Regions from separate parts of the Paracidovorax wautersii genome, predicted to be linked through region 3. Evidence: predicted binding sites of a transcription regulator. Region 3 holds the regulator's gene; each other region holds the start of a gene.
What was found. The regulator sigma-54, encoded in region 3, starts transcription at its own class of promoters, with help from an activator protein. The targets are predictions, from matches to a motif close to TGGCANGNAANCTGCTTT.

Region 1 (6,310 bases), 1.6 Mb from region 3:
CCTGAGCTACCAGGGCACCAAGCTGATCTTCAGCACCGAGCAGGACGACTACTGGTGGTGGCTGATGCAGAGCGGCGACGTGAACACCGCACGCCTGATGCTGGCCGTGATGGACGACCCGGCCTGGAAGGACGACATGGGCCGCCTGGCCAACGGCTTCATCAGCCGCCAGCAGGGCGGGGCGTGGCACACCACCACGGCCAACCTGTGGGGCGGGCTGGCGCTGGAGAAGTTCAGCGCCAGGTTCGAGGCCACGCCCGTCGCCGGCACCACCCGCGCGGCCATGGGCGGCAACAGCGCCAGCGTGGACTGGGCCAAGGTGGAGCGCGTGAAGACGACGGATGCCACCGGCGCCGCACACCAGACCACCTGGTTCGGCGCGCCGGCGGCTCCGGGCAACCTGAAGAACAACGGCATGTTCCTGCCCTGGAGCGCCGCAGGCGGCAAGGAGAACCTGGCCGTGACGCACCAGGGCCCGGGCAAGCCGTGGCTCACGCTGCAGTCGGTGGCCGCCATCCAGCTGAAGGCGCCGTTCGCTGCGGGCTACGCCATCAAGAAGACGGTCACGCCGGTTGAGCAGGCCGTGGCCGGCCAGTACACGCGCGGCGACGTGCTGCGCGTGACGCTGGAGGTGAACGCCAGCGCCGACATGACCTGGGTGGCTATCACCGACCCGATCCCGGGCGGCGCGACCATCCTGGGCAGCGGCCTGGGCCGCGACTCCGAGATCGCCACGCAGGGCGAGCGCAAGTCCGGCAGCGGCTGGCTGGCGTACGAGGAGCGCAGCTTCGAGGCCTACCGGGGCTACTACGAGTACCTGCCCAAGGGCAGCCTCAAGACCGAGTACACGGTGCGCCTGAACAATGTGGGCGACTTCGCCCTGCCGCCCACGCGGGTCGAGGCGCTGTACGCGCCCGAGATGTTCGGCGAGTCGCCCAATGCCCGTGTGAAGGTGGCCCCGGCCGCCACGCGCTGAGCACCGGCGCGCGCGCAGCGAACGGGGCACGCCGTCCGTCGCCGCCGTGGCCGCCGTGACCGCGTGCGAGGCGGTGGCGGCAGGCGCCGGTCGGCGCGGCCGGCCCCCTCCGCGCCCGATGGCCCCGTGCCGCACGGCATCCGCCGGGGTGCGGCACCAATCCGGTGCCGACGGGCCCGCAAAGTGCACCCAGAGACTGTATACAAACTGGCACGGCCCCTGCTTAGGTAGTCGCGGAGTGGATGCATTCGGCGGCCGGGGGTCTGGTTGTCTGAAACGCCTCTCTGATCCCGCGGGCCTTCGGGCCGGCGGATTCGTCCAGGCGCGTGTGAGGGAGCGTCTGCCGGCCGCTGCCCATGCACGCCGCGCAGGTCCCGCCCGAGGGTGCGCCCACGACGGATGCGAATGCAGGGCCGCGAGCCGCCCGCATCCCAACAAACCACGCTAGAGAGGAGTTCCCTATGACCAAGACAACATCGACTTCCCCCGCCGTCCGGCTGGCCCAGGGCGTCATCGCCACCGCCGCTCTGGCCGGCGCCTCCCTGGCCGGCGCGGCCACCTGGAGCGACACCCACATCGGCTACCGCTACGGCACCGACTTCGCCGAGCCCTTCGTGGGCGACGGCATCGCCAAGAACATCGTCAACATCGGCCACGCCAGCGGCTACAAGTACGGCACGAACTTCTTCAACGTCGACTTCCTGATGGCGGATTCCAAGAACACGAATTCGCACGAGGCCTACGTCGTCTACCGCAACACGCTCGATTTCAGCAAGGTCTCCGGCCAGGACCTGGGCATCGGCCCGGCCCGCAGCTTCGGCTTCACTGCAGGCTTCGACTGGAACACCAAGACCGGCGACGTCTACCAGTCCCGCAAGCGCATGCTGGTGTTCGGCCCGACGGTGATGTTCGATGTGCCCGGCTTCCTGAACGCCAGCGTGCTGGTGCTGCGCGAGAGCAACCGCCCGGCCACGCTGCCCGCTGGTCGTGACCGCTACAGCTACAAGGCGCACCCCATGCTCAACCTGGCCTGGGGCATGCCCGTGGGCAGCACCGGCCTGGCCTTCGAGGGCTACCTGAACTGGATCGCCGCCAAGGGCAAGAACGAGTTCGGGGGCAATACCTCGGCCGAGTTCAACTTCGACGGCATGTTGATGTACGACGTGAGCCCCCTCGTCAAGGCCGAGCCCAAGACGCTGCGGGTCGGCGTGGGCTACCAGTACTGGCGCAACAAGTTCGGCAACCCCAAGAACGTCAACGGATCGAAGGCCAGCACGCCCATGATCCGCGCCGAATACCACTTCTGACGCCCCACGCTCGCATCCCCCGGGCGACACCCGCTGCGGCCCGCCGGGCGAAGGGCCTGCAGGCCGGCCAGCGTGTCCGCCACACCCGTGGCGCACGCGGCCGGCCTTTCTCCTTTTTTCTTTGCTGCGCGCGGCAGCGGGGCTGCGCTGGCGCCGGCCTATGATGGCAGCGCCATGCCATTCCCCAGCACCTTCTTTCTTCAGGTGGTGTCCGCACGCAGCGGACGCGACGCGTCTGCCGCCTGCCTGACCACGGGGGCCGTGCGTTGAGCGCGCAGTCACCCGAGTTGCCGGACGATCTCGGCGCCCTGCAGGCCACGCTGCGCGCGCTGGAGATCGAGTTGCACCATCCGGGCGCAGCCTGTACCGCGCAGCGGCTGGAGCAGTTGCTGCACCCTGAATTCCACGAGGTGGGCCGGTCCGGCCTGCCGTATGACCGCGCCACGGTGCTGCGCTACCTGGCGCATCGGCCCGCGGTGCCCCCGGTGCAGTCGCACGGCTTTGCGGTCAGCCGCCTGGGGCCGGACGTGGCGCTGCTCACCTACCGCAGCACAGAACACCGCGAGGGCCTTGGCGCGCCGCCCGTGCACACCTGGCGCTCGTCGCTGTGGGTGCGCTCGGCGGCAGGCTGGCAGCTGCGCTACCACCAGGGCACCCCGGCGGCGGCCGGTCACTGACCCCGGGCCACGGCCCGGCAACCGGTGGCCGGCTGACCTGCGGCAACCGGCACCGGGCCGATCCCGGACTATGCTTGCGGCTGTCCGCGCGCCGTGCCCTCTGCGGCCGCACCGTTCTCGCCCTCTTTGTCCTTTCGCCAGGAAGCCACACGCCATGCTGATGGGCCTTGCCGCCAATCGTTTGCACCACCGCTCGCAAGATTCCGCCCTGTTCGCGCTGCTGCGCGCCTGTGAGCCCGGCATCCGCGAGCTGCAGCTCGGCCTGCACGCCGTGGGGCGCACGCACGATGCCATCGTCGCCGCGGGCATGCTGCGGGGCTACCGTTCGCTGGTGCGCTACCCGTATGGCCGCGAAGGCGGTCTGATGAAGCTGGTGGCCGAGGTGGTCGGCATGCCGCACGAGGAAGGGCGCACGCTGGACGGCGCCATCTACCTCACCGACCCGGTGGATCCGTCCTCCATCTTCCCCGAGGCGCTGGCGCTCAAGCGCCAGTGCGTGATCCACGGCAAGCCCTTCCTTTCCACCGTGGCCAGCGCGCGCGATTGGATCGAGATGGAGCGCATCCATGCCGGCCTGCCTGCGGACCGCCAGGCCGACGACCTGCACGACCACGCCGAGCAGACGCTGGCCCTGATCGCGCACGACGCGCTCAAGGAGGCCATGGTGGCCTTTGCCGACCGCCACTTCGACGTGCTCAGCCGCTTCCGCCGCCGCGTGGCCACTGGCACCACGGGCCAGCGCCTCAACGAACTGGCCTGGAGCAAGGGCTGGCCCGCCGGCACGCCCTGGGTGGACCGCTACCAGAGCGGCCCGCTGGGCGGCGACGCGCAGATCGCCGACCTGGTGCTGGCGCGCCGCTGCCAGCGTGCCATCTTCTTCGAGGACCCCCACGTCGCTCGCCAGCACGAGGCCGACATCCAGCTGCTGGAGCGGGCCGTCACCACCCGCTCGCACGACGCCGTCTGCACCACCTCCCCGCGCGTGGCCGAACGCTGGTGCGAGGCCGCGCGCCTGCGCCAGGCGCGCTGATACGGCCCTGTTTTTCGATTGGAGTGCTTCATGATCGACCACATCGGCATCGCCGCTTCCGACTTCCAGCGCAGCCGCGCCTTCTATGCGCAGGCGCTGGCGCCCCTGGGCTGTACGCTGCTCATGGAGGTGACGGCCGAGCAGAGCGGCGCCCATGCGCACGCAGGTTTCGGCGTGGCCCCCAAGCCCGACTTCTGGATCAGCGACGGCCCGGCCATGCAGACGCGGGTGCATGTGGCCTTCCGTGCACCATCCCGTGCGCAGGTCGATGCCTTCCATGCCGCCGCGCTGGCGGCCGGCGGGCGTGACAACGGCGCGCCCGGCCTGCGTCCGCATTACCACCCGCACTACTACGGCGCCTTCGTGCTCGACCCGGACGGCCACAACATCGAAGCCGTGTGCCACGACCCCGCATGACGGTTGCTCCGGAAGGTTCGCAACGGCCCCGGGCGTGGGCCTGGCTGGCGCGCGCCGCGGCCGTGGCGGTTGCCTGGACGGCCCTGGTCCCGGCGGCGCAGGCCCTGCCGTCGTATGACGAGGTGCGCCGCGATTTCCGCCCGTCCGACACACAGGTCCTCTCGCGCGAGGGCGAGGTGGTGCAGCGCCTGCGCACCGACGCCACCGTGCGGCGCGGGCAGTGGGTGCCGCTGGCCGACGTGTCGCCCGCGCTGCGCACGGCGCTGGTGTTGAGCGAGGACAAGCGCTTCTACGAGCACAGCGGCGTGGACTGGCGGGCCGCCTCCGCCGCCGCCTGGGGCAACCTGTGGAATCAGCGTACGCGCGGCGCCAGCACGCTCACCATGCAGCTGGCCGGCCTGCTCGACGGCGACTGGCGGCAGGGCCCCGGCGGGCGCAGCGTGACGCAGAAGATCGGCCAGACGGTGGCGGCGCAGGTGCTGGACCGGCGCTGGCGCAAGGACCAGATCCTGGAGGCCTACCTCAACCTGGTGCCCTTCCGCGGCGAGATCGTCGGCATCGACGCGCTGTCGCGCACGCTGTTCGGCAAGGCCGCCCACGGCCTGGACGAGCGCGAGGCCGCCGTGGCCGCGGCCCTGGTGCGCGCGCCCAATGCCCGCGCCGCGCTGGTGGCCCAGCGCGCCTGCGGGGTGCTGCGTGCGATGCAGCCGGGCGGTGGCGCCCCTGCGGACTGCGACGCGCTGGACCTGTTCACCACCGCGGCCCTGCAGCGCCGCGCCTTCGACGCGACGGACGGCATCGCCCCGCACTTCGCGCGCCAGCTGCTGCGGGAGCTGCCGGCCGGGCAGCCCGCCGCGCCCGCCGGCCTGCGCTCCACCTTGAGCGCGCCGCTGCAGCGCGTGGCCGTGCAGTCGCTCACGCAGCACCTGCGCGAGCTGCGCGGGCGCAACGTGGAGGATGGCGCCATCGTGGTGCTGGACAACGCCACGGGAGAGGTGCTGGCCTGGGTGGGCTCGTCCGGCGCCCTCAGCCAGGCGGGGGAGGTGGACGGCGTGCTGGCGCTGCGCCAGCCGGGCTCCACGCTCAAACCCTTCCTGTACGGCCAGGCGTTCGCCGAGAAGCGGCTCACGGCCGCCTCGCTCATCGAGGATTCGCCCGCCCACATTCCCACGGCCAGCGGCCTGTACATCCCGCAGAACTACGACCGGCAGTTCAAGGGCTGGGTGTCCGCGCGCACGGCGCTGGCGGCCTCGCTCAACGTGCCGGCCGTGCGCACGCTGGTGATGGTCACGCCCGACGCGTTCTTCGATCAGCTGCGCGCGCTCGGGATGCCGCTGCGCGAATCCGGCGGGTACTACGGCTTCAGCCTGGCGCTGGGCAGCGCCGAAGTGCCGCTGCTGCAGCTCACCAACGCCTACCGCGCGCTGGCCAACGGCGGCGTGGCGGCGCCGGTGGCCCCGCTGCGGGCCGCAGTGCCGGTGCCCCGCAGGGTGCCCGCGGCGGCCGGCGCTGCGGCGGGCCAGGCGCCGGCGCCGGCGGGCGGCCGGCGCGTGCTGGACGCGGGCGCGGCCTTCATCGTGGGCGACATCCTCTCCGACGGGAATGCGCGTGCGCGCACCTTCGGCACCGACAGCGTGCTCGCCACGCGCTTCTGGTCCGCCGTGAAGACCGGCACCAGCAAGGACATGCGCGACAACTGGGCCGTGGGCTGGTCGCAGCGCTACACCGTGGGCGTGTGGGTGGGCAACGCCAGCGGCGCGGCCATGCACGACGTGAGCGGCACCAGCGGCGCCGCGCCCATCTGGGCCGAAGTGATGGGCTGGCTGCACCGCAGCACGCCCAGCCGCGCGCCCCGGCCGCCGCAGGGGTTGGTGCAGACGGCGGTGCGCTTCGGTCCGCACGG
Region 2 (6,310 bases), 900 kb from region 3:
GGATGTTTTTTCCGGTGGCAGTGACGCGCAGCGTGCCCGCATTCCACTCCAGCCAGGACAGGTCGATCAGTTCCTCGATCATGATTTCGTCGATGTCACCGGCACGGCGCTGTGCCAGCGACTGTTCGACGCCGGGGAGTGCGGTGCGCAGCTCGCCACGGCGAATCTCGGAGATGGGCGAGAGGTTCATCTGAAGCCTTCCATGCGAAAGAACCCAGCCTAGCAGGGAACCCCCTGCAGCGTCGCGCGAGTGGACGCGGCGCCACACTCCCAGCGTGTTTTTTTCCAATCGACTACACTGCAGCCTGGCCCTGCGCTTTGCTCGCTATCGCAGTGCTCGCCTGACACGCCGACGGTTCTGACACCTCCACGGCCTGCGCCCACTCCACTGCCAACGCAGTCCGGTTGGCCGTCATCCTCCAGCCCCGAGCCCATCCCGCCCCTCCTCCCCGTTTCGGAGCGGCACCGTTCGACTTCGGTCGCCCGCCGGCGCAGCGCGCCGATTTCCCTCATCCCCCGACGCTGGCCCCTCTGTGGCGCAGCGCCGCACGACTTTTCTCTGCAATGCACCATGACACCCGGGTGGTGGGCAAGTACCTTGTCACCCCCCTCACCAAGATCTCGGACACGGGCGATTACCTCGCTTCCGTGTCCCTGCGCCGCGGCATGCACGACCGCATCTTCCGCTTCGTTCCGCGCTTTGCCTGCCCCATCGGCGCCCTGCACTATGCACAGGCCCAAGGGCACGCCATGGCCATGGCTCCCCAGCCCGCCTGAGCCGCGCGGCCTCCACAACACCGAACCCAAAGGAGCCCTCATGGCCAAAGAAGAACTGATTGAAATGCAAGGCAAGGTCGACGAAGTGCTGCCCGATTCGCGCTTTCGCGTCACCCTGGAAAACGGCCACCAGCTGGTGGCCTACGCCGGCGGCAAGATGCGCAAGCACCGCATCCGCGTGCTGGCCGGCGACCGTGTATCGCTGGAGCTCTCGCCCTACGACCTGAACAAGGGCCGCCTGACCTTCCGCCACATCGAGGCCCGCACCGGCGCACGCCCGCCCGCGCGCCCCGGCGCCCGCTGAGCGCACCGCGCCCGGCTCCCTCTCTTTTTCAGCTGCCTCCCTGGGGAGGCGGCGCATTCACCTTCCGAAAGAAATTCATGGACAACAAACTCTACGTGGGCAACCTCTCCTATGCGATGCGCGACGACACGCTGCTGCAGCAATTCACCGCGTACGGCGACGTGCAGTCCGCCAAGGTCATGATGGAGCGCGACACCGGCCGCTCCAAGGGCTTCGGCTTCGTCGAAATGGGCACGGCTGCCGAAGCGCAGGCCGCCATCCAGGGCCTGCACGGCCAGTCGGTGGACGGCCGGGCGCTGACGGTGAACCTGGCCCGCCCGATGGAGCCGCGTTCCGGCGGCTTCGGCGGAGGCAACGGTGGTGGCGGCTACCGCGGCGGCCGCAGCAGCTACTGAGCCCGGGCCAGCGTCCTCCGTGGACGCAGACGCTCTCCCCATGAAAAAGCCGGCATTGCCGGCTTTTTTTGTGGGGGCCTGCGCGTGCTGGCCCCGCTCCGCAGTTTACCTACAATGCTATGCTTTAGATAGCTTTATGCGCTTACTCCATAAGCGCTTGCGACCGATTTGACTCAATACCGATTGGAGAAGTTGGCGCTGATGCGCTGGCGCAGGTATTCGGCCCCCGTGATGGGCGGGTACTTCTTCGCCGGGCCTTCGATCAGCGCGTCCTCGTTGGCCTGCGCGAAGAACGCCAGGCTGTAGCGCGCACCCTGGTACTCATGCGGCAGCGGGTTGCGCACGCGGTGGAAGTTGCTGGGCAGCTGGTCGTCGCTCCAGCGCGTGAGCATGTCGCCGATGTTGCAGGTGATCACGCCCTCGGCCGGCTCCACGCTGGTCCATTGGCGGCCCTCGGCCTCCTTGCCCGGCAGTACCTGCAGGCCGCCCTGGCCGGGGCGCTGAAACAGCAACGTGAGGCAGTCGAAGTCGGTGTGCGCACCGGCGCGCCACAGGCCCAGCTCGGATTGCAGCGCCGGGTCGACGGCGAAGTAATGCAGCATGCGCAGCGTGCTCTGGTAGGCGGGCACAGACGGGTCGTGCGCGCGGGTGAAGAACTCGGCATCGAAGCCCATCTTCCAGGCAAAGCACGACAGCAGGCGCATGGCCACTGCCCAGCACTGGCGCTCGAAGGCCAGTGTGGCCTCGCGGAAGCCGGGCAGCTCGGCTTCGGTGGGCCACAGGCCGTCCATGCGCGGGCGCGTGACCTGGTAGGACTCCTTCTGGTCGGGCGTGCGCGTGGACGGGCGGATCTGCGCCTTGTGCTCCCACCCGGCGTTGCGCGCCAGCGGCCACTGCGCCTTGGTCTCGCGGGGCAGGTCGAAGAAGGCCTCGGCGCGGGCGAAGGCGGCGCGGATATCGTCCAGCGCAATGCCGTGGTTCGTCACCTGGAAGAAGCCGATGTCCACCGAGGCGCTCCACAGCTGCTCGGCGATCTCTTCCTTGCGGCGCTCGAAATCGGAGATGTCGATGCGCCGCACCTCGCGGGTGCTGGTTTCGCCGTCCAGGGCCCCGCCCATGCGGGATTCCTTTTCAAGCTCGCCCAGGACATCGGGCGCGACGGAGGGTTCGTAAACGGAAGGGGCGTTGGCGGTTGGCATCAGGGTTCCTCATCGATGAACCAAGGCCCGCGGCCGGCACAGGCCAGCACGGCGGAGCTCTTGAAGGGACGATGGCGCCGGGCGGAACGCCGCCCCCAAGGGCGAGCGCCACCGGCCGCCGGCGCCGGCTTCAAGAGCAATGACCCGCCACCCCGCCCGGTGCAGGGCCGCACCAGGGAGCTGCGCTGAACGCTTCTACTCTTGGTCGCTGGGCAAGCAATTCACGCGCCAGCCCGACGCGCTCCGGTGCCGAGAAGCCGCTGCCGGGGTTTCCGCCGTTCGCCCTGCAGGCACTCCCCAAAACGGCGAACGCATGCACCAACCCGGGCCCCCGCCGTGCACCCCAACCTACGCAGCGCGCCGCCGCCTTGCGCTGCCGCAAGCCTGCGCACCCCTGAAACGCTGTCCGCATCACGACCCGGCACGCTTCATGCAAAGCCCACGGCGAGTAGAAGCGTTCAGCGCTGCCACCCACACCGTGGTGGCGCCCGGAAATTGCTCAGTTCGATCCGGCCTTGCGGTCTCTGCCCCGCGGGCCGGCCCCTGCCCGAACCGGAGCCTTTCGCCATGCAACGACGCCACTTTCTCTCCGCAGCCCTCGCCGCACCGATCGCCGGCCCTCTCGCCACGGCCGCCACCGCAGCCGCCGGCCTGGCCGCCCCCGCCGTGGTGCGGGCCCAGGGTGCGCTCACGCCGCTTAAATTCACGCTCGACTTCCGGGTGACCAGCCAGACCTCGCCCTTCTTCCTGGCGCTGGCCCAGGGCTACTACAAGGACGAGGGCCTGGACGTGTCCATCGACGTGGGGGCGGGCTCGGTTGCGTCCATCACGCGCGTGGCCAGCGGCGCCTACGACCTGGGCCTGGGCGATATCAGCTCGCTGGTGGAGTTCCATGCGCAGAACCCCGACACGCCGGTGCAGGCCATCTACCAGTACTACAACCGCGCGCCCTTCGTCATCATCGGCCGCAAGGACCGCGGCATTACCACCGACTTCCAGTCGCTCAAGGGCAAGAAGGTGGCCGCCGCGGCGGTGGAGGCCACGCGCCGCTGCTGGCCCATGGTGGCCCGCGCGCTCAAGACGCCGCCCGAGCTGTTTGACTGGGTGACCACCGACTTCAGCGCGCGCGACAACGTGATGGTGCGCGGGGATGTGGATGCCGCCACGTACTTCCACGACTCCGCCGTCTCGCTGTTCGCACGCGTGCCGCCCAAGGACCTCTCCGTGCTGGAGTACGGCAAGGCCGGCCTGAACCTGTACGGCAATGCCGTGCTGGGCGGCAAGCTGGTGCAGGAGCGGCCCGAACTGGCCCAGGCCTTCCTGCGCGCCAGCAACCGCGCGCTGCGCGAAACACTCGCCCAGCCCGACGCCGCCTTCGCCGCCATCAAGGCGCGCGAGCCCATCCTGAACATGGAGGTGGAGCGCGAGCGCTGGGGCATCACGCGCCGCTACCTCGCCACGGCGGAGACCCAGTCCATCGGCCTGGGCGCGGTGCAGCCCGCCGTGCTGGCCCAGCAGATCGACGAGGTGGCGGCCGTGTTCAACCTGGCGCGCAAGCCGGCCGCCGACCGCGTGTTCAACCCCGCGCTGCTGCCCGCGGTGGCCGACCGCAAGGTGGCCGCAGCATGAGCGGCGCCGCACTCCCGCAGGAAGTGGCCCTGGACGAGCGCGACGGTCTCTACCTGCGCCAGGCCATCGCGCTGGCCGACACGGCCCGCGCGCGCGGCAACCGCCCTTTCGGCGCGGTGATCGTGGGCGCGGACGGCACGGTGCTCGCCGAAGCCTGGAACGCCAACGGCGAGACCGGCGACTGCACGGCGCATGCCGAGACCAGCGCCGTGCGCACGGCCAGCCCCCGGCATGCGCGCGAGGCCCTCGCGCAGGCCACGCTGTACTCGTCCGGCGAGCCCTGCGTGATGTGCGCGGGCGCCATCTTCTGGGCCAACATCGGCCGCGTGGTCTACGGCATCGACGCGGTGCGGCTGCGCGGCTTTCGCGGCGAACGGCTCGACCAGCGCGACGCCGAACTGTCCTGCCGCGACGTCTTCGCCGCCTCGCCGCACGCCATCGAATGCATCGGCCCGGCGCTCATCGAGGAAGCCTCGGCCTCGCACCGGGGCGCTTGGAAAGCCTGAGCGCCTGCGGCATCGCGGTGGACGGGCGTCCGGCCGCTCGGTCCCGCAACTGCTGGGTACCGGCTGCAGGCCTGACAATGGCTGCTGGGCCACCCGCCAACGCCACCGGAAACACCGCCATGTCCCTTCCCATTCTCGATCTGCAAGACGCCATGGAGCTGGGCGGGCCGCGCAGCGCCGAGGTCGCCGCGCAGATGCGCGAGGCGGCCATGGCGTCCGGCTTCTTCTACGTGCGCCACCACGGCGTGGACGCCGCGCAGATCGCCCGGCAGTTCGCGCTGGCGCAGGAGCTGCTCGACGTGCCGCGCGCCACGCGCGAGGCGCTGGCCATGCACCACTCGCCCTCCATGCGCGGCTACGAGCTGATGGGCGCGCAGTCGCTCGACCTGGCGGCGCGGCCCGACCTGAAGGAGAGCTTCTACTGCGGCATGGCCTACCCGGAAGACCATCCGTACGTGCGTGCCGGCTACCAGACCTACGGCCACAACCAGTGGCCCGCCGAGGTGCCCCACGCGCCGGCCGTGTGTGAGGCCTACATCCAGTCGCTGCTGGTGCTGTCACGCCGGCTCATGCAGCTGCTGGCGCTGTCGCTGGACCTGCCGGAGACTTTCTTCGACGCCACCAGCGATCACCCCATGATCACGCTGCGCATGATCCGCTACCCCGCCCACCCCGAGGGCGCGGACGAGCGCACCTTCGGCGCCGGCGCCCACACCGACTGGGGCGCCATCACCATCCTGGCGCAGGACGCGCACGGCGGCCTGGAGGTGCAGACGCCCGGCGGCGACTGGGTCGAGGCCACGCCCGTGCCCGGCTGCTTCGTGGTCAACCTGGGCGACATGATTCCGCGCTGGACCAACGGCCTGTACCACTCCAATCCGCACCGCGTGCGCAACCGGCATTCGGGCGGCGCGCCGCGCTATTCCATTCCCTTCTTCTACGAGCCGGACTACCTCGCCCGCATCGAGGCCGTGCCCGGCACCGTGCCGGCCGGCGAGGCGCCCCGCTACGCCCCCTGCACGGCCGGGGAGCACCTGGTGGAGATGTACCGCCGCACCTACAACAAGCCCGTGGCGACCACCGCATGACGCCGCGCATGACGCCCCTCTTCCGGAGCTTTTGCCGCGGCATGGGGGCGCAGGCCGCCTGCCCTGCAGGCTCGATGGCGCCGCCACCGCGGCCAGCACGGTAAGTGCCGCAAGCCCTGCGCCCGCTGCGCGCTGGCCCCGCCCCCTGCGGCCCTTCGCCACGCGCTGCGTCTTTTCAAGCCAAAATGGCCTACAGCGCCCGAAATACGGGCGCATGCAGCTCCCAATTCAATAGCAAACACCGATGACCTGGCACGCCCGCCTGCAACTGGACTACCGCCGCGAGACCGATCGCACCGTCGCCCGCCACGAGCACAGCGGGCCGCTGCGCATCCTGCAAAGCCTGTACCCCGAAGGCGACGCCGTCTGCCACAACGTGCTGGTGCACCCGCCCGGCGGGCTGGTGGGCGGG
Region 3 (6,310 bases):
GCCGGACAGCTACGACGTGACCTCGCGCCCCTGGTACAAGCAGGCCGTGCAGGAGGGCAAGCCCATCGTGACCGCGCCCTACCTGTTCACCTCGCCGCCCGAAGTCGGCGTGACCTTCGCCGAGCCAGTCGGCCCGGCAGGCAACCCCACCGCGGTCGTTGGCACCGACGTGCTGCTGACCACCGTGGTGCGCACCGTGGCGTCCATCCGCCCCACGCCCGACAGCTTCGCCTTCCTGGCCAACCAGGCCGGCGCCATCGTGACGCACCCGGACACCGCGCTGACGCTCAAGCCCGTGTCCACCCTGTCGCCCAACCTGCAGCCTGCCGCCATGCGCGAGCTGGAACAGGCCACCACCGGCATGCGCACGGACATCAACGGCACCGACTACCTGCTCTACAGCCACACCGTGCCGGGCACCGACTGGCAGTTGGTGACCGCCGTACACCGCGGGCAGGCGCTGGCCTCCATCGGCACGCTGCTCAAGGTGTCGGCGATCACCGTGGTGGTGTCGCTGACCCTCGCGATCCTGGTGCTGGGCGCGGCCATTGCCCGCTCGCTGCGCCGCCTCGCCCTGGTGCGCGACGCGCTGGACGACATCGCCTCGGGCGACGGCGACCTGACGCGCCGCCTGTCCACCCACGGCAACGACGAGCTGACGCAGATCGCCCGGGCGTTCAACCAGTTCGTGGACAAGATCGCCGCGGTGCTGGTGCAGATCCGCGATTCATCCGAGTCGGTGCGCGTGGCCAGCACCGAGATCGCCAGCGGCAACCAGGACCTGTCCGGGCGCACCGAGCAGCAGGCCAGCTCGCTGGAAGAAACCGCCGCCGCCATGGAGCAGCTGACGGCCACGGTGCAGCAGAACGCCGAGAACGCACGCCAAGCCAACCAGCTGGCCACGGGCGCTTCCGACATCGCCACGCACGGCGGCACGGTAGTCGGCCAGGTGGTGCAGACCATGGGCGGCATCGAGACCTCGTCGCGCAAGATCGCGGACATCATCGGCGTCATCGACGGCATCGCCTTCCAGACCAACATCCTGGCGTTGAACGCGGCGGTGGAAGCAGCCCGCGCAGGCGAGCAGGGCCGGGGCTTCGCCGTGGTGGCGAGCGAAGTGCGCACGCTGGCCCAGCGCAGCGCCACCGCCGCCAAGGAGATCAAGGCGCTGATCGACGCATCGGTGCAGCAGGTGAACGCCGGCAGCCGCCTGGTGCAGGACGCGGGAGCCACCATGGAGAAGGTGGTGGACAGCGTGCGGCAGGTGACCACCATCGTGGCCGAGATCAGCAACGCCAGCCAGGAGCAGAGCACCGGCATCGCCGAGATCGGCGGCGCGGTGACGCAGATGGACCAGGCCACACAGCAGAACGCCGCGCTGGTGGAGCAGGCCACCGCCGCCGCCCAGTCGCTGCAGCAGCAGGCCGCGCACCTGGCGGAAGTCGTCGCCGGCTTCAAGCTGGAGGCCCACGGGGCGGCAGCGGTGCGGCCGGCACAGGGCGCCACCGGCAGCGAACTGCGCGCCCTGCGCTGAAACCGCGGCATCGCCACGACCGGGCGGCGGCAGGCGGCGGGTGCCGCGGCTGCAAGCCCAGCGCCACCGGAGCGGCCGGTGCGATCCGGGGCTGGTGCACACAGGCCGGCCTGCGAGCCGCGGTGGTGCTCTTGTCCGCGCCGCGGCGCCGGTGCTGCCCACGCCGGTGGATTAGAATGAAAACAGGCCTTAGCCCTTACACAGCAAGCGCATATTGCTATTATTAATATAGCACTTTTCAAAAAATCACTCCCGCCGATGCCACGCCGTGTACAGCGCCCCCACACGGCCGCACTTCCCCCACGCTCCCGTACGCTCAATTCCATGGACAAAGACCAACGCTTCACCCAGGCCGCCGCTGAACTCGGCTATTCCTTCGATGGCGAGATCAAGATCGGCGGCCACTACGTGCCGCTGGTGCGCGACGGGAACACCGTGTACCTGAGCGGGCAGATCCCCCGCGTGGGCGATGTGGTGGTGGTGCAGGGGCGCGCGGGCGACACTGTCTCCCTGCCGCAGGCCCAGCACGCCGCGCGGGTCTGCGTGATGCGCGCGCTGGCGCTGCTGCAGCGGAGCCTGGGCAGCCTGGAGCAGGTACGCACGTTGCTGCGCATCACCGTGTATGTGCAGTGCACGGCCGACTTTACGCAGCAAAGCGAGGTGGCCGACGGCGCATCGGACCTGCTGTTTTCCATCCTGGGCGAGGCCGGCGCGCACACCCGCACCTCGGTGGGCGTGCAGCAGTTGCCCAAGAACGCGACGGTGGAAGTCGATCTGGTCGCCTCCGTGCACGGCCCGGCCTGAGCGCACACTGTGGCTGCCGCCAAGCAGGGCAGGCAGCCGGCCAGCGCCGCACGATCCGAACCCGATCTTCGGACGGGCGTGGGGCCAGTGCTACGTCGGCCATTCCAGCGCATTCGGAAGGCGCCAACGCCCGCCGCGCCGAAGCGCTGCCGTGCAGATCGCGGCGCCGTCCGACACGCGCGGCCCCCTGGCCGGCGCCCCGGCCCGCGCCGGGCGAGAGAAGATCTGCGCATGACCTCGCACACCGCCTCCCCCTCCTGCGCCCGTCCGGCGTCTCCCGGCTCCGCTTTGCCGCCTGCGCAGCCCCGCGGGCGGCAATGGCTGGCACTGGCCGGCTGGCTGGCGCTGGCCTTCGCCACCGCAGCCATCGGCAGCGTGGCCTCGGTGCAGGCACCGCAGTTCTATGGCCAGCTCGTGCAGCCGGAATGGGCGCCCCCGCCCTCCGTCTTCGGCCCGGTGTGGACGGTGCTGTTCGCCCTGATGGGCATCGCCGCCTGGCTGGTCTGGCGCACGCCGCAAGGCGCCGCACGGCGGCAGGCGCTGGCGCTCTTCTGCGGGCAGTTGGTACTCAATGCGCTGTGGAGCTGGCTGTTCTTCCAATGGCAGCTGGGCGCCTGGGCGCTGGCCGACATTGCCGCGCTGTGGCTGGGGGTGGCCGCCACGCTGGCGGCCTTCTGGCGCCTGCGGCCGCTGGCCGGCGCACTGCTGGTGCCCTATCTGGCCTGGATCAGCTTTGCCGCCGCCCTGAACTTCACGCTGTGGCGTCTGAACCCGCAGGTACTGGGCTGACCTGGGAAGTGCCACGCGCGCCGACGGCGCGCAGGCTCAGAGCGCCTTGCGCAGGTTGGCCGGCGCGATCTTGAGCGCCTCGCGGTACTTGGCCACGGTGCGGCGGGCGCACTCGATGCCCTGCTCTTTCAGCATCTCCGCGATCTGGCTGTCCGACAGCGGTTTGTTCGGGTTCTCGGCCGAGACGAACTGCTTGATGAGCGCCCGCACCGCCGTGCTGGAGGCATTGCCGCCCGTCTCCGTGCCCAGCCCCGAGCCGAAGAAGTACTTCAGCTCATAGGTGCCCTGCGGCGTGGCCATGTACTTGGCCGTGGTCACGCGGCTGATGGTGGATTCGTGCAGGCCCAGTTCGTCGGCGATGTCGCGCAGCACCAGCGGGCGCATGGCCAGTTCGCCATGGACGAAGAAATTCTTCTGCCGGTCCACGATGGCGCGCGACACACGCAGGATGGTGTCGAAGCGCTGCTGGATGTTCTTGATGAACCAGCGCGCCTCCTGCAGCCGCTGCTGCAGCGCCTGGTGGCCCTCGCCACCGCGGTTGCCGCGCAGCGCGCCGGCGTAGATGTCGTGCACGCGCAGGCGCGGCATCACATCCGGGTTGAGCTGCACGCTGAAGTTCTGCTGCGCGCCGCGCCCCGTCTTCTTGACGATCACGTCGGGCACGATGATGTTGCGCTCCACGTCCGTGAAGCGCCGGCCGGGCCGCGGCTCCAGCCGCGCGATGAGGGCCATGGCGCTGCGTGTGCGCTCCTCGCCGGCGCCGCAGGCCTGCGTCAGCCGCCGCACGTCGCGGCGGGCGAGCATGTCCAGCGGCTGGCGGCAGATGGCCAGGGCCGCCTGCAGCACCTCGGGGTCGCCTTCCTCGTCGTGCTGCAGCGCCTTGAGCTGCAACGTCAGGCACTCGGCCAGGCCGCGGGCGCCCACGCCCGTCGGCTCCAGGCTCTGCAGCAGGCGCAGGGCCACGGTGAAGCGGTGCACCAGCTCCTCGACCTGCTCGGGATCTTCCTCGCCGGCCAGGCTCACGGCCAGGGACTCCAGCGGCTCGTCCAGGTAGCCGTCGTCGTTGAGCGATTCGATCAAAAAGCGCAGCGCCGCCGTGTCCACCTCGGACAGCCGCAGGGACAGGGCCTGACGGTGCAGGAATTCGGTGAGCGACAGGTGGCTGCGCGCCAGCTCGGTGGCATCGGCCTCATCGCCCTCGTCGCCGCCGTTGCGGTTGCGCGCGGGGGCGTCGCCGCCCCACTCGCTGTCGTCGGGCGCCATGTCCACCGTGCCATCGCCTTCCCAGTCGGGCGTGTCGGTCGCAGCGTCGGCGGTGGCCGGGGTATCGGTATCGGATGAGGCTTCTGCAGCCGTGGTGCTTGCGCTGGATGTTCCTGAATACAGAGCATCTTCAGCGTGTCGGTCGTCTTCCTGTACGGGTGCATCGGCCTGCGCCAGGCCGAAGTCCTCGCGCGGCGCCTCTTCGGCCGTGCGCTCCAGGAACGGGTTGTCGTCGAGCATCTGCTCGACCTCCTGCGACAGCTCCAGCGTCGACAGCTGCAGCAGGCGGATGGATTGCTGCAGTTGCGGCGTGAGCGCCAGGTGTTGCGAGACGCGGAGGGAAAGGCCCTGCTTCATCGCATCAACCGGCGCACGCCGCGGCCGGGCCCATGGGGCGCCGCGTCCGGCACGAAGGGACGGATGGCAGGCAGCCCATGCTCACATCCGGAAGTGTTCGCCCAGGTAGACGCGGCGTACCTCGGGGTTGTCGACGATCTCGGCAGGCGTGCCCTGGGCCAGCACGCGGCCATCGCTGATGATGAAGGCGTGGTCGCAGATGCCCAGCGTCTCGCGCACGTTGTGGTCGGTGATGAGCACGCCGATGCCGCGCTCCTTCAGGAAGCCGATGATGCGCTGGATCTCGATCACGGCGATCGGATCGATGCCGGCGAAGGGCTCGTCGAGCAGGATGAAGCGCGGCTGCGTGGCCAGCGCACGGGCGATTTCCACGCGCCGCCGTTCACCGCCCGACAGGGCCAGCGCGGGCGACTGGCGCAGATGCTCCACGCGCAGCTCCTGCAGCAGGGCCGTCAGGCGCTCCTCGATCACGGCGCGCGTGAGCGGCTTGCCGTGCTCGTCCTTCTGCAGCTCCAGCACGGCGCGCACGTTCTCTTCCACATTGAGCTTGCGGAAGATGGAGGCCTCCTGCGGCAGGTACGACAGGCCCAGGCGCGAACGGCGGTGGATGGGCATGTCGGCCACCGACTGGCCGTCGATGCGGATGTCGCCGCCATCGCAGCGCACCAGTCCCACGATCATGTAGAACGACGTGGTCTTGCCGGCGCCGTTCGGGCCGAGCAGGCCCACGACCTCGCCCTTCTGAACCAGCATGGACACGTCCTTGACGACCTTGCGGCTGCCGTAGGACTTCTCGAGGTGCATCACCTCCAGGCGGCTTTCGCCCGTCGCCCTGGAGGCGGAGGGTGTGGAATTCGAATCGCTCACTTCGCGCCGTCGTTCAGTTGGGGGCTGGACCGCAGGGCCGGTGCCGGGGTGGCGGGCGCGTTGGCCGGCGCGGCACCCGACGCGGGCTCCTTGGGCGCCAGCACGGCACGCACGCGGCCGCCCGGCGTACCCGATGCCGTGCCGGCGGGCGCCGTGCGCTGGCCATCCACGGTGAACACATCGGTGACGTTGTTGTAGACGATGGTGGCCCCCTGCAGCTCGTCGGTCAGGGTGGCCTCGCGGTAGCGGCGCAGCTCGGCGCGGCGGATGAACTTCACGATGTCGGCCTTGCCGTCGTACTCGATCACCTCGCCCTCGCCCTCGACGTATTCGTCGGGCGCTCCGGGCAGCGTGTCGCGCTTTTGGCGGAAGAAGGCGCGCTGGCCGGCCTCCGCGGTGACCACGCCGTACTGGAAGCCGTCCGGATCCTGACGGACATCAAGCCGCGCGCCGCGCAGCACGATGGTTCCCTTGGTCATGACCACGCGGCCGGTGAAGACGCTGGTCTGCTTGAGCTCATCGTGGCGCAGCGCGTCGGCCTCGATGTTCATGGGCTTGTTGCGGTCGGCCTTCTCGGCGCGTACGCCCCATGAGGCACAGGCCAGCGCACAAAGCAGGAGGAGCGGGAGCAGTTGTTTTCTCATAGGGCACGAATCTTGCGGTCATTGTACTGACGCTGCCTGGCCTTTGCGCGGC

Region 1: a site for sigma-54 is predicted at 1,185-1,202, ahead of QE399_RS11640 (outer envelope protein). Genes of this name have one in related genera too.
Region 2: a site for sigma-54 is predicted at 2,889-2,906, ahead of QE399_RS00160 (isopenicillin N synthase family dioxygenase). Genes of this name have one in related genera too.

What each region holds. Positions count from the first base shown of each region.
Region 1 is NZ_JAVIZX010000001.1:2,581,379-2,587,688, forward strand. Features, by position in the region: gene QE399_RS11635 (alpha-2-macroglobulin family protein) at 1-976, shown strand, start outside; gene QE399_RS11640 (outer envelope protein) at 1,438-2,283, shown strand; gene QE399_RS11645 (nuclear transport factor 2 family protein) at 2,550-2,960, shown strand; gene QE399_RS11650 (methylglyoxal synthase) at 3,115-3,990, shown strand; gene QE399_RS11655 (VOC family protein) at 4,021-4,407, shown strand; gene pbpC (penicillin-binding protein 1C) at 4,404-6,310, shown strand, end outside.
Region 2 is NZ_JAVIZX010000001.1:32,717-39,026, forward strand. Features, by position in the region: gene QE399_RS00140 (hypothetical protein) at 1-190, opposite strand, end outside; gene QE399_RS00145 (hypothetical protein) at 565-777, shown strand; gene infA (translation initiation factor IF-1) at 818-1,081, shown strand; gene QE399_RS00155 (RNA recognition motif domain-containing protein) at 1,159-1,476, shown strand; gene QE399_RS00160 (isopenicillin N synthase family dioxygenase) at 1,650-2,675, opposite strand; gene QE399_RS00165 (ABC transporter substrate-binding protein) at 3,243-4,304, shown strand; gene QE399_RS00170 (nucleoside deaminase) at 4,301-4,810, shown strand; gene QE399_RS00175 (isopenicillin N synthase family dioxygenase) at 4,930-5,898, shown strand; gene QE399_RS00180 (urease accessory protein UreD) at 6,143-6,310, shown strand, end outside.
Region 3 is NZ_JAVIZX010000001.1:931,789-938,098, forward strand. Features, by position in the region: gene QE399_RS04285 (methyl-accepting chemotaxis protein) at 1-1,534, shown strand, start outside; gene QE399_RS04290 (RidA family protein) at 1,859-2,338, shown strand; gene QE399_RS04295 (TspO/MBR family protein) at 2,570-3,127, shown strand; gene QE399_RS04300 (RNA polymerase factor sigma-54) at 3,164-4,747, opposite strand; gene lptB (LPS export ABC transporter ATP-binding protein) at 4,829-5,551, opposite strand; gene lptA (lipopolysaccharide transport periplasmic protein LptA) at 5,611-6,258, opposite strand.